One region of the Streptomyces sp. NPDC044719 genome, then DNA from elsewhere that is predicted to be linked to it. Evidence: riboswitches for the same ligand, from Rfam matches in the RefSeq annotation. Region 1 holds a riboswitch; each other region holds the start of a gene.
What was found. Region 1 has a riboswitch for cobalamin ahead of AC07DF_RS20465 (cobalamin biosynthesis protein). Riboswitches for the same ligand answer to the same signal wherever they lie in the genome.
Positions count from the first base shown of each region.

Region 2: it holds a riboswitch for cobalamin, as region 1 does, so the genes downstream of both, cobN (cobaltochelatase subunit CobN) here and AC07DF_RS20465 (cobalamin biosynthesis protein) in region 1, are expected to answer to the same signal.
Region 3: it holds a riboswitch for cobalamin, as region 1 does, so the genes downstream of both, AC07DF_RS04215 (ribonucleoside-diphosphate reductase subunit alpha) here and AC07DF_RS20465 (cobalamin biosynthesis protein) in region 1, are expected to answer to the same signal.
Region 4: it holds a riboswitch for cobalamin, as region 1 does, so the genes downstream of both, AC07DF_RS08380 (energy-coupling factor ABC transporter permease) here and AC07DF_RS20465 (cobalamin biosynthesis protein) in region 1, are expected to answer to the same signal.

Region 1 covers NZ_JBWKHE010000005.1:62,197-66,296, forward strand. The annotation lists gene AC07DF_RS20455 (inorganic phosphate transporter) at 1-865, shown strand, start outside; gene AC07DF_RS20460 (hypothetical protein) at 901-1,122, shown strand; cobalamin riboswitch at 1,587-1,725, shown strand; gene AC07DF_RS20465 (cobalamin biosynthesis protein) at 1,827-2,768, shown strand; gene AC07DF_RS20470 (cobyric acid synthase) at 2,765-4,100, shown strand, end outside.
Region 2 covers NZ_JBWKHE010000002.1:722,717-726,816, reverse strand. The annotation lists gene cobN (cobaltochelatase subunit CobN) at 1-1,989, opposite strand, end outside; cobalamin riboswitch at 2,060-2,211, opposite strand; gene cobG (precorrin-3B synthase) at 2,256-3,542, shown strand; gene AC07DF_RS10045 (precorrin-8X methylmutase) at 3,556-4,100, shown strand, end outside.
Region 3 covers NZ_JBWKHE010000001.1:890,080-894,179, reverse strand. The annotation lists gene AC07DF_RS04220 (NACHT domain-containing protein) at 1-1,984, opposite strand, end outside; cobalamin riboswitch at 2,193-2,318, shown strand; gene AC07DF_RS04215 (ribonucleoside-diphosphate reductase subunit alpha) at 2,441-4,100, shown strand, end outside.
Region 4 covers NZ_JBWKHE010000002.1:362,256-366,355, reverse strand. The annotation lists gene AC07DF_RS08390 (MDR family MFS transporter) at 1-72, shown strand, start outside; gene AC07DF_RS08385 (serine/threonine-protein kinase) at 290-1,717, shown strand; cobalamin riboswitch at 1,796-1,980, shown strand; gene AC07DF_RS08380 (energy-coupling factor ABC transporter permease) at 2,011-2,712, shown strand; gene AC07DF_RS08375 (energy-coupling factor ABC transporter substrate-binding protein) at 2,709-3,053, shown strand; gene cbiQ (cobalt ECF transporter T component CbiQ) at 3,059-3,808, shown strand; gene AC07DF_RS08365 (energy-coupling factor ABC transporter ATP-binding protein) at 3,805-4,100, shown strand, end outside.

The DNA.
Region 1 (4,100 bases):
CGCGGTGCACGGTGACGTGCTGGTCACCAAGGTGCTGATCCCGGCGATCGCCGCCCCGCTGGTCGCGGGCATCGCGGCGATGCTCGGCACCCGGTTGACCTACTCCCTCGGCAAGAAGGCCGACGGCGAGGCCTCCAAGAAGGGCTACCGGGCCGGCCAGATCGCCTCCGCGGGCCTGGTCTCGCTGGCCCACGGCACCAACGACGCCCAGAAGACGATGGGTGTCATCACCCTCGCCCTGGTCGCCGGCGGCGCCGTCGCCCCCGACTCCGACCCGCCCATGTGGGTCATCCTCTCCGCGGGTATCGCCATCGCGCTCGGCACCTACCTCGGCGGCTGGCGCATCATCCGCACCATGGGCAAGGGCCTGACCGACCTCCAGCCGCAGCAGGGCTTCGCCGCCCAGACCAGCGCGGCGACGGTCATCCTGGCCTCCTCGCACCTCGGCTTCTCCCTCTCCACCACCCACTCCGTGTCCGGCGCGGTGATGGGCGCGGGGCTCGGCCGCAAGGGCGGCGTGGTCCGCTGGTCGACGGCGACGCGGATGTTCGTCGCCTGGGGTCTGACGCTGCCGGCGGCGGCCCTGGTGGGTGCGCTCGCCGAGTACGTGACCGGCTTCGGGAACTGGGGCACGGCGGTCGTGGCGATCTTCCTGGTCGCCTCCAGCGCGGTGATCTGGAAGCTGTCGCGCCGCGAGGTCGTCGACCACACGAACGTCAACGAGGTCGACGAGGAGCCGGCCGGCGTCGTGACCACCGCCATCGCCGCGGTGACGCCGCCTCCGGCGGGCCCGTCCGAGGAGCTGGCCGCCACGATCCCGGCCCAGGCCGATCGCAAGCCCTCCACCACGACCACCTCGGTCTGATCCCGCCCACCCGGTGACAAGGAAGAATCTCTGAGATGAAGATCGACTGGGCGACCCTCGGCTCCGTCTTCGGCGTCAGCCTCGTGGCCACCGTTCTCCTCGTCGGCCTGTTCACCCTCGGCATCACCGGCCTGTCGCGCCGCGAGCGTGCGGTGGCGGCGGGCGGGTCCGCGGGGCTCGCGGTGACGGGCGCGTATGCGTGCTTCGCGGCGTGTGCGGCGGCTGTGGGGTACGGGATCTATCTGATCGTGGCCTGACCACGATCGTCTGTCGCCGGGCGGCACGGGGCTTTGGTCCTGGGCCGCCCGGTTGTCGTGGGCGGGGGTTCAGGGGCAGGGGGAGCCGGTGTCCGCGCCGGCCGTCGCCGGCGTCTCGAGGGGCCGCCGTCGCTCAGCAGGGTTCCGTCGTCGGCCAGGACTCACGGAGATGTCGGCGTCGCTCTCGATGGCCGGCCCCACCGGCTCACCATCGGCGCGCCGTGTCGGCATTCCACAGAAAGCGAACTCGCGGGCGCCCTGGCCTTCGCACGGTCGCGGCAACGGTGACCGGCCGTCCCGTATCGCCGCGTCGGGCCGCAGGAATCCGGAGCCGGCGGGAGTGCCGTCGGCGGAGCGGACCCGGGCCGCCGCGGAGCCGAGCCGGTCCCCGGGAGCGGAGCGGCGTGTTAGCGCGGTGTGGGCTTGTCCACACTCTCCTCTCGCAGGTCAACGGCAAGTTGACGGCTGTTCGCGGCCGTGGTGGACTGCCGGGGCCAATACGGCGGCAGGAGAGGAAGCCGGTGGAAGTCCGGCGCGGTCCCGCCACTGTCACCGGGGTAACAACCCCCGGGAGCCAGGAACTCTCACCGCCGGTCTCGTCGAACCAGGGCGTGGACACCCTGAGTGAGGACATATCGCCATGTTCGGCTGCCGATCGAGGGTCAGTACCCCACCATTGTCCGCCCCCGTGGCCGGCTGAGCCCATGGGTGCCGGTCGCGTTCACGCGTACGGTGCCGCCGTCGGTCTGATCGGTGATCTGCTGCTCGGCGATCCTCGCCGGGGGCATCCGGTCGCCGGGTTCGGGCGGGCCGCGCGTGCCGTGGAGCGGGTGCTGTGGCGGGACCACCGGGGGTGGGGCGCGCTGCACACCGTGGTGTGCGCGGGCGGGGCCGCCGCGCTGGGGGCCGTCGCCGCGCGTGCGGTGCGTACGTCCGCCCCCGCGTCGGTCGGACTGACCGCTGTCGCCACCTGGGCCGTCGTCGGGGGGACTTCACTCGCGCGGGAGGCGCAGGCCATCGGGCGCGCCCTGGAGGCCGGGGACGTCGACGCGGCCCGTGCGCGGCTGCCGCATCTGTGCGGACGGGATCCGCAGGCCCTGGACGCCGACGGGATCGCCCGGGCCGTCGTCGAGTCCGTCGCGGAGAACACCTCCGACGCCGTCGTGGGGGCGCTCGTGTGGGGCGCCATGGGTGGCGTGCCGGGGCTTCTCGGGTTCCGGGCCGTCAACACCCTCGACGCCATGGTCGGGCACAAGTCGGCGCGGTACCGGCGCTACGGGTGGGCCTCCGCGCGGCTGGACGATGTCGTGGGGTGGCCAGGGGCCCGGCTGACCGCCGTGCTCGCGGCCGTGGCCGGGGGCGATCCACGCGGAGCCGTGACGGCCTGGCGTGCCGATGCCGCCAAGCATCCGAGCCCCAACGCAGGGCCCGTGGAGGCCTCGTTCGCGGGGGCGCTCGGGGTGCGGCTCGGCGGAACCCTGTCCTACGGCGGGCGGGTCGAGCACCGGCCCGTCCTCAACGGCGCGGGGCACGGTGTCAAAACCCGGGACATCGAACGGGCCGTACGGCTGTCCAGGCGTGTCGGCTGGCTCGCGCTCGGCGTCTGTGTCGCCGCGCGCCACATCGTGAAGGGGCGTACGTCATGACGGGCGGTGGGCTTCTCGTCGCCGGTACCACCTCCGACGCCGGCAAGAGCGTCGTGACCGCCGGGATCTGCCGGTGGCTGGTGCGGCAGGGCGTCAAGGTCGCGCCCTTCAAGGCGCAGAACATGTCCCTGAATTCGTTCGTGACGCGGGAAGGCGCCGAGATCGGGCGGGCGCAGGCCATGCAGGCGCAGGCGTGCCGCGTGGAGCCGACCGCGTTGATGAATCCCGTGCTGCTCAAGCCCGGCGGCGAGCAGAGCAGTCAGGTCGTGCTGCTGGGCAAGCCGGTCGGGGAGCTCAGTGCCCGCGGGTACCACGGGGGGCGGCAGCAGCGGCTGCTCGGGACGGTGCTGGACTGCCTGGAGCGGTTGCGGGGCACGTATGACGCGGTGATCTGTGAGGGGGCCGGTTCGCCGGCGGAGATCAATCTGCGGCGGACGGACATCGTCAACATGGGGATCGCCCGCAACGCAGGCCTCCCCGTGCTCGTCGTCGGCGACATCGACCGGGGCGGGGTCTTCGCCTCGTTCTTCGGGACCGTCGCCCTGCTGTCACGCGAGGACCAGGAGTGTGTCGCCGGGTTCCTCGTGAACAAGTTCCGTGGGGACGTCTCCCTGCTGGAGCCGGGGCTCGACATGCTGCACGGCCTCACCGGGCGGCAGACGTACGGCGTTCTGCCGTTTAGGCACGGGCTCGGGATCGACGAGGAGGACGGGCTGCGCGTCTCCCTGCGGGGGACGGTCCGTGAGTCCGTCGTCGCCCCGCCCGTCGGCGAGGACGTGCTGCGTGTCGCCGTCTGTGCCGTCCCCCTCATGTCCAACTTCACGGACGTCGACGCGCTGGCCGCCGAACCCGGTGTCGTCGTGCGGTTCGTGGACCGGCCGGAGGAACTCGCCGACGCCGACCTCGTCATCGTGCCCGGGACCCGGGGGACGGTCCGCGCGCTGGAGTGGCTCAGGGAGCGGGGGCTGGCCGACGCGCTCGTGCGCAGGGCCGCCGAGCAGCGGCCGGTCCTCGGCATCTGCGGCGGCTTCCAGATCCTCGGCGAGCACATCGAGGACGAGGTCGAGAGCCGCAGGGGCAAGGTCGACGGGCTCGGGATCCTGCCCGTGCGGGTGCGGTTCGCCCGCGAGAAGACCCTCACCCGCCCGGCGGGCGAGGCCCTCGGGGAGCGCGTCGAGGGCTACGAGATCCACCACGGCGTCGCCGACGTCACCGGAGGGTCTCGGTTCATCTCTGATGACAAAGGACACAGCCTGGACGGCTGCCGGGTCGGCCAGACCTGGGGCACGCACTGGCACGGCTCGCTGGAGTCGGACGGGTTCCGGCGGGCCT
Region 2 (4,100 bases), on a different contig from region 1:
GTGGAGGAGGAAGTCGTCGAAGCCGTCGTCGTCGGGGCGGTCGTCCATGCCGAGGTCGTGGTCGAGCTTGGCGGCCTGGATGAGGGTCCAGATCTGGGCGCGGATCGCCGGCAGCTTGGCGGGGTCCATGGAGGAGATCTGGGCGTACTCGTCGAGGAGTTGCTCCAGGCGCGCGATGTCACCGTAGGAGTCGGCGCGGGCCATGGGCGGGACGAGGTGGTCGACGAGGGTGGCGTGGACGCGGCGCTTGGCCTGGGTGCCCTCGCCGGGGTCGTTGACCAGGAACGGGTAGATCAGGGGAAGGTCGCCGAGGGCGGCGTCGGGGCCGCAGGCGGCGGACAGGCCGGCGTTCTTGCCGGGCAGCCACTCGAGGTTGCCGTGCTTGCCGAGGTGGATCATCGCGTCGGCGCCGAAGCCGCCGTCCTCGGCGCGGGCGGCGATCCAGCGGTAGGCGGCCAGGTAGTGGTGGGAGGGCGGCAGGTCCGGGTCGTGGTAGATCGCGATCGGGTTCTCGCCGAAGCCGCGCGGGGGCTGGATGAGGATCAGCAGGTTGCCGAAGCGGAGGGCCGCGAGGACGATGTCGCCCTCCGGGTTGCGGCTGCGGTCGACGAACATCTCGCCGGGCGCGGGACCCCAGTGCTCCTCCACCGCCGTGCGCAGTTCCTCGGGGAGCGTGGCGTACCAGCGGCGGTAGTCGGCGGCCGGGATGCGCACCGGGTTGCGGGCGAGCTGCTCCTCGGTGAGCCAGTCCTGGTCGTGGCCGCCCGCCTCGATCAGCGCGCGGATCAGCTCGTCGCCGTCGCCGGAGGCCAGGCCCGGCACCTCGGCGTCCGTGCCGAAGTCGTAGCCCTCCTCGCGCAGGCGCCGCAGCAGGGCCACCGCGCTGGCGGGGGTGTCGAGGCCGACCGCGTTGCCGATGCGGGAGTGCTTGGTCGGGTAGGCGGAGAGGACCAGCGCGAGGCGCTTGTCGGCGGGGCGGATGTGTCGGAGCCGGGCGTGGCGTACGGCGATTCCGGCGACGCGGGCCGCGCGCTCGGGGTCGGCGACGTAGGCCGGGAGGCCGTCCTCGTCGATCTCCTTGAAGGAGAACGGGACGGTGATGAGGCGGCCGTCGAACTCGGGGACGGCGATCTGGCTGGCCGCGTCGAGCGGGGAGACGCCCTCGTCGTTCGCCTCCCAGGCGGCACGCGAACCCGTGAGGCACAGGGCCTGGAGGATCGGGACGTCCAGCTCGGTGAGCGCACCGGCGTCCCAGGACTCGTCGTCACCGCCGGCCGATGCCTGGGCGGGCTTGGTGCCGCCCGCGGCGAGGACCGTGGTGATGATCACGTCGGCGGCGCGGAGTTCCTCGATCAGCTCGGGCTCGGGGGCGCGCAGCGAGGCGACGTACAGGGGCAGGGCCCGGCCGCCCCCGTCCTCGATCGCGTCGCACAGGGCGGCCACGAAGGCGGTGTTGCCGCTCATGTGGTGGGCCCGGTAGTAGAGCACAGCGACGGTCGGACCGTCGGCGCCGTCGCGGGGCGTGCGCTCCAGCGGTCCCCAGGTGGGTGCCGCCGCCGGTGCCTCGAAGCCGTGGCCGGTGAGCAGGACCGTGTCGGAGAGGAAGCGGGCGAGTTGCTCCAGGTTGGCCGGGCCGCCGTGGGCGAGGTAGGCGTGCGCCTCGGCGGCGATGCCGACGGGGACGGTGGAGGTTTCCATCAGCTGGGCGTCCGGAGCCTGTTCGCCGGTGAGGACGACCACCGGGCGGCCGTCGGCCAGGAGCAGGTCGAGGCCGTCCTGCCAGGCCCGGATACCGCCGAGGAGGCGTACGACGACCAGGTCGACCCCGTCGAGGAGGCCGGGGAGGTCGTCGAGGGCGAGCCGGGAGGGGTTCGCGAAACGGTAGGACACCGGGCCGGCGGCCGCGCGGGCGCTCAGCAGGTCAGTGTCGGACGTCGACAGGAGCAAGATTCGGGGGTGCGGGGGTCGTCCCCCGGATGAATGCAGCATGCGGCGTCGGGCCTTCCTCGGGGTGTCCGCGCCCCGGGTGGTGTCGAAATGGGGTCTCCCCTGCTCGGACGAGGCCGAGCCTGGGGAAGGGAGTTCCTGACTCGCCCGGCCGCATGGGCCGGACTCACAGTGGCGGGACCGCGCCGGACTCGCACCGGGCTTCCTCCCCTGTCGCCGTCGTGGCGATGGCGGACCGGATGATCCGCCGCGATCATAGTAAGTGCCAGGGGAAGAGGGCACGGCATACACCAGGTGTGATGGTAGGTATGCTCGCCGCCATGTCCACGGCTGCCCAGCGCTCATCGACCCAGGCCACAGCGGTCCCACGCGACCGCGGTGATGCCTGTCCGGGGACGCTGCGGCTGCACGCGGCGGACGACGGAGCACTCGCTCGCGTCCGGATTCCCGGTGGTGTGCTGACCGTTGCGCAGGCGCAGACGCTCGGGGACGTGGCCGAACGGCTGGGCGACGGAGACCTGCATCTGACCTCGCGCGGCAACGCGCAACTGCGGGGTCTGCCCGAGGGCTGCGCCGGGGAGCTGGCCGAGTCGCTGGACGCGGCCGGTCTGCTGCCCTCGCGCGGGCACGAGCGGGTGCGCAACATCGTGGCCTCGCCGCTGTCCGGTCTCGACGGGCGGGGCGTGCTGGACGTACGCCCCTGGCTGACGGCCCTGGACGCGGCGTTGTGCGCGAGCGAGGCGGCGCGGGACCTGTCGGGGCGTTTTCTGTTCGCGCTGGACGACGGACGCGGGGACGTGGCCGGACTCGATGCCGATGTGACGGTACGGGCGACGGCGGACGGTGGCGCGGAACTCGCGCTCGGAAAAGCCGGAGAGGCGCTGCACGTCGGTGCCGAGGAAGCGGCCCGGGCCGCGTTGATGGCCGCGGAGGCCTTCCTGGAGGCGGCGCGGACGAGCGGGGGCCGCGTCTGGCGCGTGGAGGAACTGTCCCTCTCCGGCGAGGAGTTGCTCGACGCGGTCGGTGAACGACTGCGGGCCGAGGGGGTCCGGCACGAGCGGCGGAACCGGGAGACCGGCCGCACATCCGGTCCGCCCCCGGGACCCCTCGGTGCCGGCCTCTCCGTGCACGTTCCCCTGGGACGGCTCTCGGCGCGTCAGTGGCGGGAATTGACGTACGTCGCCGCCGGTGAGCTGCGTCTCACCCCGTGGCGCGGTGTGGTTCTTCCCACACACGGAACGGACCCGGACGAATCCCTCGCCAGACTCGCCGCCACCGGCCTCGTCACCGACCCCGGGTCCCCCTGGCTGCGCGTCGGCGCCTGTATCGGCAGGCCCGGATGTGCCAAGTCACGGGCGGACGTACGGACCGACGCGGCCGAGGCTCTCGACGCGATCGAGCCGGGTGGCCTCCCCTTGTACTGGTCCGGCTGTGAACGCCGCTGCGGACACCCACCGGGCGACCGCGTCGACGTGGTCGCCGCTCCGGAAGGCGGCTACCTGCTCTCCACCGCCGTGAGCAGCCGGAAAACCCGGACCACCTCCCTGGACGACCCTGCCCGGCTCGCCGCCGCCCTGGCGGCGATCGCCTCATGACCCCTGCGACGACATGACCGCCACGACGACCGAAGGCAGCGAGAAGGACACTGTGACCACGTACGACTACGAGAAGGACGGCCCGGCCATCTACCGCCAGTCCTTCGCCACCATCCGCGCGGAGGCGGACCTCGCGTCCCTGCCCGCCGACGTCAGCCAGGTCACGGTCCGGATGATCCACGCCTGCGGGATGGTCGACCTCGTACGGGACCTGGCCTACAGCCCGGCCGTCGTGGCCCGCGCCCGTGAGGCTCTGCGCGCCGGCGCGCCCATCTTCACCGATGTGCAGATGGTGGCCAGCGGCGTGACGCGCAAGCGGCTGCCCGCCGACAACGACGTGCTGTGCACCCTCTCCGACCCGTCCGTGCCGGAGCTCGCGGCGAAGCTGGGCACCACGCGCAGCGCCGCCGCGATGGAGCTGTGGCGGGACCGGCTGGAGGGCTCGGTGGTGGCCGTGGGCAACGCGCCCACCGCCCTGTTCCGGCTGCTGGAGATGATCGACGAGGGGGCACCTCGCCCGGCCGCCGTCATCGGTGTCCCGGTCGGTTTCGTCGGAGC
Region 3 (4,100 bases), on a different contig from region 1:
TCTCGACGATGTCGCCCAGCCGTCCCGGGTCGGCTTCCACACTCTCGACTTCGAGGGCAGCCGCGTAGAGGTCGAGGGTCTTCGGGTCGTCCGGCCGGTGTTGCGCGGCCGCGCAGAGCCGCTCGGACAGGGCGCGCCCACGCACGGGGCTGCTCCGCGACAGCTCGTCCTTCCCCTCCTGGAACCCGGCCCCGACGCCGCCGGCTCGGGGAGGACGTCTGGCCACCCGCCCGCGGGACATGAACACGACCGCGACCAGCAGCTCACGTCCGGGGCCGGGCGGCCGCAGCGCCTGCTCGATCAGCTCGCCGGCGTCGGCCTCCTCCAGGTGGCTCAGCAGACGGAAACCGAAGTAGGCCTGCAGGATGCTGTGCGGGAAGCGCGCCTTCATCTCGGAGCTCTCCAGCAGCCCGAGCTTGTCCGCGTTGCCCACCAGACGGGCTAGCACGGCGTGACACTGCGCCATGTTCCCCCTGTGCAGCCGCCTCCCCTCCTGGTCGCCGAGCCTTTCGCGGAGCGCTGCCCAGATCTGTTCCCGGTGCCACTCGCAGAAGGCGTCCCCGTTGTCGCCGTACCGGTCGGTGCCGGGCACCCTGACCCACAGAGGCCCACCGGGGTGACTGTCCGGGCCGAGCAACTCGGCGCAGTCCACCTCCAGCTTGTCCTGGAGCAGTCCCACACAGGCCAGTGCGGACACCACCTCGAGGGTGTCGCGGCGCTCTTGCGGGGCGAGCGCGACGTCCTCGCGCAGCCTGCCTTCGAGCAGGGCACGGCCCCAGGTGTCCAACAGCCACAACCGAAGCGTGCTCCGGTCCCGGCTGCGGGTGTTCAGACGCTTCGGGTCGTCGGTCGGGCGGTCACGTTCGAGGGCGCCGTGCCGGTGCAGTTCACGGGCGATCTGCAGGTAGACGGGTGATTCGGTCACCTCCGCCGTCTCCACGATCCAGTCCACGCGGCGCTCGTCCGTCTCCGGTACGGAGGCTTTGACGAATTGCAGCGCCTCCTCCTCGCTCAGCGGTTCCAGCTCCACGATCGCGGCGGGCGTGGTGTCCAGAGGACTGTGCGGCCGGGAGGCGATGACCACCGGCAGCCGCTCCTCATAGGCGCGTTCGATGGCACACCGGATGATGTTGTCACGGTTCTGCTGAAGACCGCCGTCGAGAAGAGCCTCTTCGAGTCCGTCGGCGATGACGACCAGCTTGTCGTCGGCGAGCAGTTGCTGCCAGACCCGCTCGATCTTGGTACGGGCCAGAATGCCCTGCGGCGCCACCTCGGCGAAACGCTGCTTGGCCATGCGCTCGAAGTTCAGATCGGTCCCGCCGTCGGCGTCCCGGAGCCGGATCGGCACGGGCACGGCACGCTGCCGGGCCAGTAGTTCGGTGAGCCGCACAAGGACGGCGGTCTTCCCCGTGCCGACACCGCCCACGAGCAGATAGGGCCGACGGGTGCCGCGCTCCCTCAGCCGTTGGGCGATGACCTGCGCGAGCTCCTCGCGACCCACGATCTCGGTGGAGTCCTGCCCCGCCGTGAGCACGAGCTTGTGCGGGTCCTTGCGGGCCTTCACGAGGTATCGCCGTTTGTTCCAGCTGTACCACCAGAACAGGAAGAGCGCGGCGGCGACCGAAGCGGTGAGGGCCGGGCCGATGAAACGCACCAAGGCGTCGAGCCCCGGCTCCTTCTGCCATCTCTCGACCGACGTCTCCCCGTCGGTGACCAGCATGTGCACGCCGGCCCCGATCCAGCCGAAGACAACGAGGGCGCCGACCGCCCACACCATCCGGAGCACGTTGGTGTAGGAGAACCACCTGCGCCACTTCCTGGGCCGGGTGGTGCCGCGGCGTGCCTCGAGGCGGATGGTCACGCTGTGCCAGTAGCCGACGACGACGCGGCTGGTCCATCTCGCCGCCCGTCGCAGATCCAGCGTGGCCATCGGCGCGTTGTGGGGCCGCTCCTTGCCCGGTGTGCGACGGACGACCCTCGTCATGGTGAGTACTCCCTCCGAGGGCGATCTTCTTCCCAGTACGGAGGACCCGCGGACGTCGGCACCTACTTCCATGGAAGCACTCCCCGCACGCCGCGCAACCCGATGGAGAAACGCCGACAGGGCATCACTCTTCTCGCCTGTCAGCTGACGCTCCGACACCAGCGCGACACAACATCTGGGGGTGCCACCCGAACCCAGCACAAGATGTATGCTCGTGCTCGCTGTCGCCGCAGGGGAATCCGGTGCGAATCCGGAACTGTCCCGCAACGGTGTACTTGTGCATGTTTCGTGCACGAGCGTCAGTCCGAGGACCTGCCGACAGCGCACCCGGCCGTCCGGCCGGGGTGCCCTGACGTCCGGGCCTCGTGGAATGGGCCGGTGGACGCGACGCCGTGTGCGCTCGTGTGCTGCCCCTGCCCTGCGCGAGGCCCCTTGCCGAGCGAGGGAGAGCCCCACGTGACCATCGCGCCAGCCGAACCGGTCTCAGCTTCCGAAGACGAGCACGACGGTCCCGGTGCCGCGCTGCTGCGGACCCTGACCGAGCTGACCGCCGATCTCCCCGACGCCGACCCCGGCCGGGTCGCCGCCGCCGCCCTGCGCGGCCGGTCCGCGCGGGCGGACGAGACGGAGCTGCGCGAGCTCGCGACGGAGTCGGCCGCCGGCCTCATCTCCGAGGACCCCGCCTACTCCCGGCTGGCCGCGCGCCTGCTGACGATCGGCATCCGCGAGGAGGCCGCCTCCCAGGGCGTCACGTCCTTCACCGAGTCCGTCGCGGCCGGCCACCGGGAGGGCCTGATCTCCGACCGGACCGCCGAGTTCGTGCGCGTCCACGCCGCCCGGCTCGACGCGCTGATCGACCGGGCCGCCGACGACCGCTTCGGCTACTTCGGCCTGCGGACGCTGCACAGCCGCTACCTGCTCCGCCACCCGATCACCCGCAAGGTCGTCGAGACGCCCCAGCACTTCATGCTGCGCGTCGCCGCCGGCCTCGCCGAGGACGACACGGCACATTCCGTCGACGAGGTCGCCGCGCTCTACGGCCTCATGAGCCGCCTCGACTACCTCCCCTCCTCCCCCACCCTCTTCAACTCCGGCACCCGGCACCCCCAGATGTCGTCCTGCTACCTCCTCGACTCCCCCAAGGACGAGCTGGACTCGATCTACGACCGGTACCACCAGGTGGCGCGGCTGTCGAAGCACGCGGGCGGCATCGGTCTTTCGTACTCCCGTATCCGTGCGCGCGGTTCGCTGATCCGCGGCACCAACGGCCACTCCAACGGCATCGTCCCGTTCCTGAAGACCCTCGACGCCTCGGTCGCCGCCGTGAACCAGGGCGGTCGCCGCAAGGGCGCGGCCGCGGTCTATCTGGAGACCTGGCACTCCGACATCGAGGAGTTCCTGGAGCTGCGCGACAACACCGGCGAGGACGCCCGCCGTACGCACAACCTGAACCTGGCGCACTGGGTGCCCGACGAGTTCATGCGGCGGGTGAACGCCGACGGGCAGTGGTCGCTGTTCTCCCCCTCGGACGTGCCCGAGCTGGTCGACCTGTACGGCGAGGAGTTCGACGCCGCGTACCGGGTGGCCGAGGCGAAGGGCCTGGCGAAGAAGAACCTGCCCGCCCGTGAGCTGTACGGCCGCATGATGCGCGCCCTCGCGCAGACCGGCAACGGCTGGATGACCTTCAAGGACGCCGCCAACCGCACCGCCAACCAGACGGCCGAGCCGGGCCACGTCGTCCACTCCTCCAACCTCTGCACGGAGATCCTCGAGGTCACCAGCGACGGGGAGACGGCGGTCTGCAACCTGGGCTCGGTCAACCTGGGTTCCTTTGCCGACACATCGACCGGCGACCTCGACTGGGAGCGTCTGGACGAGACCGTCCGTACGGCCGTCACGTTCCTCGACCGGGTCGTGGACATCAACTTCTACCCGACCGAGCAGGCGGGCCGCTCCAATGCCCGCTGGCGTCCGGTCGGCCTCGGCGCGATGGGCCTTCAGGACGTCTTCTTCAAGCTGCGCCTGCCCTTCGACTCGCCCGAGGCCAAGGCGCTCTCCACCCGTATCGCCGAGCGCATCATGCTCGCCGCGTACGAGGCCTCCGCCGACCTCGCCG
Region 4 (4,100 bases), on a different contig from region 1:
GCCGTACCGGCCCTGACGGTGGCTCTGCTGCCGCGCCGGGAGGAGCGGCCGGAGACGGACGAGACGGCCTGACCCGGCGGGCGGCAGCCCGGCAACCGCGTGCACCGCGCCATCACCCCGCCGGGCGACGTCTCCGCTCCCGGATTTCCGGGACGGCACCGTCCCTCGACACCGCCGCGGAGATCAGTGGTCACGCGGCGCCAGTATCCTGGGTCGGCTGCGATGTCTCCCACCAACCCCCGCGTCAAAACGGGGAGTTCGGCCTGCGGCGACGTACCTTCCCCCACGCATGAGACGAGGACGAGTGCTGCTAGCGGGCCGCTACCGGCTGGATGTTGAGATCGGGCGCGGTGGAATGGGAGAGGTCTGGCGCGCGTACGACGAGACGCTCGCCAGAGCGGTGGCCGTCAAGCTGCTGCTGCCCCAGGACACCGATGTCACGGCGGCCTCCCGGTTCCGTCTGGAGGCCCAGACCGCCGGGCGTCTCAACCACCCCCATCTGGTGGGTGTCTGGGACTTCGGCGAGTACGACAACCGGCTGTACCTGGTGATGGAACTGGTCGACGGCGACAGCCTCGCCGGGGTGCTGGCCGCCTCCGGCGCGCTTCCCGCCGAACGGGTGGCGGATCTCGCCGCGCAGGCCGCCGCCGGGCTGGCCGCCGCACACGCGCAGGGCATCGTCCACCGCGACATCAAGCCCGCCAACCTCCTGCTGGACGCCCACGGCACCCTGAAGATCGGCGACTTCGGCATCGCCCGCTTCCTCGACGACCCCGGCGCCGCGCTCACCGCCACCGGCCAGATCGTCGGCACCGGCCTCTACCTGGCGCCCGAACGCGCCCTGGGCCAGCCCGCGGGTCCCGCCTCCGACATGTACTCCCTGGGGTGTCTGCTCTACCAACTCCTCAGCGGGCGGCCGCCGTTCCAGGCGGACACCGCTGTCGCGCTCCTCCACCAGCACCTCGACTCCGCGCCCGTTCCGCCTCGCGAGCTCGGTGTCGCCGGACTCCCGCCGGCCTTCGAGAACTACCTGCTCGGCCTGCTCGCCAAGCAGCCCGAGGACCGGCCCACCGCCCAGCAGACCGCCGAGTGGTTCGCCGGGGGCGCCTGGCGAGGGCTGCCCGAGCCGCTGCCGGAGGCCGCGCCCCCCGTGACGTCCGCCACTCGGAGGCCGTATTCGGCCGCCGAGACCCGCAACCCGGCCGCCTACGCGCTGCCCGGCGCCCCGGGGCTGCGCACCGGCCGCTCACCCCGGACCGGCCGTTCGCGCCGCGCCGCGCCCCGGGGCGGCCCCGACCACCGCCGCAGGGCGGCCGCGACGATCGCCGCCGCGGCGCTCTTCGCCGCCGCGATGCTCGCCGGCATGCTGTGGTTCTCGCCCGACAACACCGCGACGGAGGGCACGGAGCCCGACGCGTCCCCCTCCGCGAGCAGCCCCGCCGCCACACCGTCCGCGGACTCCGCCTCGCCCCTTTCCTCCGACCCTGCCAAGGACACGGCTCCGGGCGCCGGCGCTCCGGCCACCGGCACAGTGGCCGATATCACCCCGTCCACCACCGCGCCCCCTCCCCCTGCCCCCGTCGCAACGACGCCCAGCCCCACGACTCCGGCGCAGGAGACGGCCGACCCAGCGCAAAAGGCGGACAAACCCCAGCAGGAGAAGCCCCGTCAGACCTGGGAGGACGGGGACGACGATGACGACGGCGGCGACGACTGAGCGGCCCTGCGCCGGTGTGCGAGCGGGCGCCCCCTCGCGCGCCCCCTCGGGTGGCTTGTCATCGTCCTTATCCCGGCATTACTGTCACCACGCCTTGGTGAACGGGAAATCCGGTGTGATGCCGGTGCGGCCCTCGCCACTGTGAATCGGGAAGTCCGGCTCCGGCCCTCACGGGCAGCCACTGGGTCCTTGTGACCCGGGAAGGCGGAGTACGGGCGGTGGTACCCGTCAGCCAGGAGACCGGCCAAGGCACGTCAACCATCCACGAGGTGCTGGAGAGGGTCTGCTGAGCCATGCACATAGCCGAGGGTTTCCTGCCACCCGCGCACGCGGTCGCCTGGGGCGTCGCGTCGGCACCGTTCGTCGTCCACGGGGTCCGGTCGCTCACCCGTGAGGTGCGCGAGCACCCGGAGAGCACCCTGCTCCTCGGTGCCTCCGGTGCCTTCACGTTCGTCCTGTCCGCCCTGAAGCTTCCGTCGGTCACCGGCAGTTGCTCCCACCCCACCGGAACGGGCCTGGGAGCCATCCTGTTCCGGCCGCCCATCATGGCGGTGCTGGGCACCATCACCCTGCTCTTCCAGGCACTCCTGCTCGCCCACGGCGGCCTCACCACGCTCGGCGCCAACGTCTTCTCCATGGCGATCGTCGGGCCCTGGGCCGGATACGCCGTGTACAAACTGCTGCGGCGGTACGACGTGCCGCTGATGGTCGCGGTCTTCTTCGGGGCGTTCTTCGCCGACCTGTCCACCTACTGCGTCACCAGCGTGCAGCTGGCACTGGCCTTCCCCGACCCGGGCAGCGGGTTCGTGGGCGCGCTCGGCAAGTTCGGCACCATCTTCGCCGTCACCCAGATACCGCTCGCGGTGAGCGAGGGGCTGCTGACGGTCCTTGTGATGCGGCTGCTGGTGCAGTCCAGCAAGGGCGAACTGACCCGGCTGGGTGTGCTCCTCGCCAAGAAGCAGTCCGTGACCGAGACCGAGGCGGCGACCCGATGAAGAAGAGCACGAAGATCAACCTCCTGCTGCTGCTCGCCGTGGCCGCGCTCGCCGTACTGCCGCTCGCGCTCGGCCTCGGCGACCACAAGGAGGAGCCGTTCACGGGCGCCGACGCCCAGGCGGAGACGGCGATCACCGAGATCGACCCGGACTACAAGCCCTGGTTCTCGCCGCTGTACGAGCCGCCGTCGGGTGAGATCGAGTCGGCGCTGTTCGCCCTCCAGGCCGCGCTCGGCGCCGGTGTCCTCGCCTACTACTTCGGTCTGCGCCGGGGCCGGCGGCAGGGGGAGCAACAGGCGCGGGAGCGGGACGCCGAGGAGTCCACGGCCGAGAGGGCCTGAGCCGCGTGCTGCCGATCGACGCGGCGGCGCACAGCAGTCGCTGGCGCCGCCGCCATCCCGTGGACAAGGCCGTGCTCGGTCTCGGACTCACCGTGCTGGCCATCTCGCTGCCGCCCTGGCCGGGTGCGGCGCTGGTGCTCGTGACGGCGGTGGCCCTGCTGCTGGGACCGGCCGGTGTGCCGGGCCGCCGGCTGTGGCGGGCCTACCGGGTGCCGCTGGGCTTCTGCGTGACCGGCGCGGTCACCCTGCTCGTCCAGGTCGGCGGGCCGGAAGGCTTCGTCTCCCTCGCGGACGACGGGCCCCTGCGGGCCGGGGAGCTGCTGCTGCGCACCTCGGCGGCCTCCCTGGGGGTGCTGCTGTTCGCCTTCACCACGCCCATGTCCGACCTGCTGCCGCGTCTGGTCCGGGCCGGCGTCCCGGCGCCCGTCGTCGATGTCGCGCTCGTGACGTACCGCATGAGCTTTCTGCTGCTGGACTCCGTGCGCCGGATCCGCGACGCGCAGGCAGCCCGGCTCGGGCACACCACGCGGGCCGCCGCCTGGCGTTCGCTGGGCGGCCTCGGCGCCACCGCGTTCGTCCGGGCCTTCGACCGGGCGGCCCGCCTCCAGGCCGGTCTCGCCGGGCGCGGCTACGACGGGACCCTGCGTGTCCTGGTGCCCGAGGCCCGCGTATCCGTCCGCTTCACGGTCGCCAGCTGCGCGCTCCTCGCGGCGCTGGCCGTCCTCACCTTCGTACTGGAAAGGCCGCCGGCATGAGCGAGCCCGCCCTCGTCGCCCTGCGGGGCGCGTCCTTCGCCTACGAGGACGGCCCGGCCGTGCTCAGCGGCCTCGACTTCGACATCCGCGAGGGGCGGGCGCTCGCGCTGCTCGGCCGCAACGGCAGCGGCAAGACCACGCTGATGCGGCTGCTCAGCGGCGGACTGCGGCCGCACGAGGGGCGGTTGACGGTCGACGGGCAGCCGGTGACGTACGACCGCAAGGGCCTGACCCGGCTGCGGACGACCGTCCAGCTCGTGGTGCAGGACCCGGACGACCAGTTGTTCGCGGC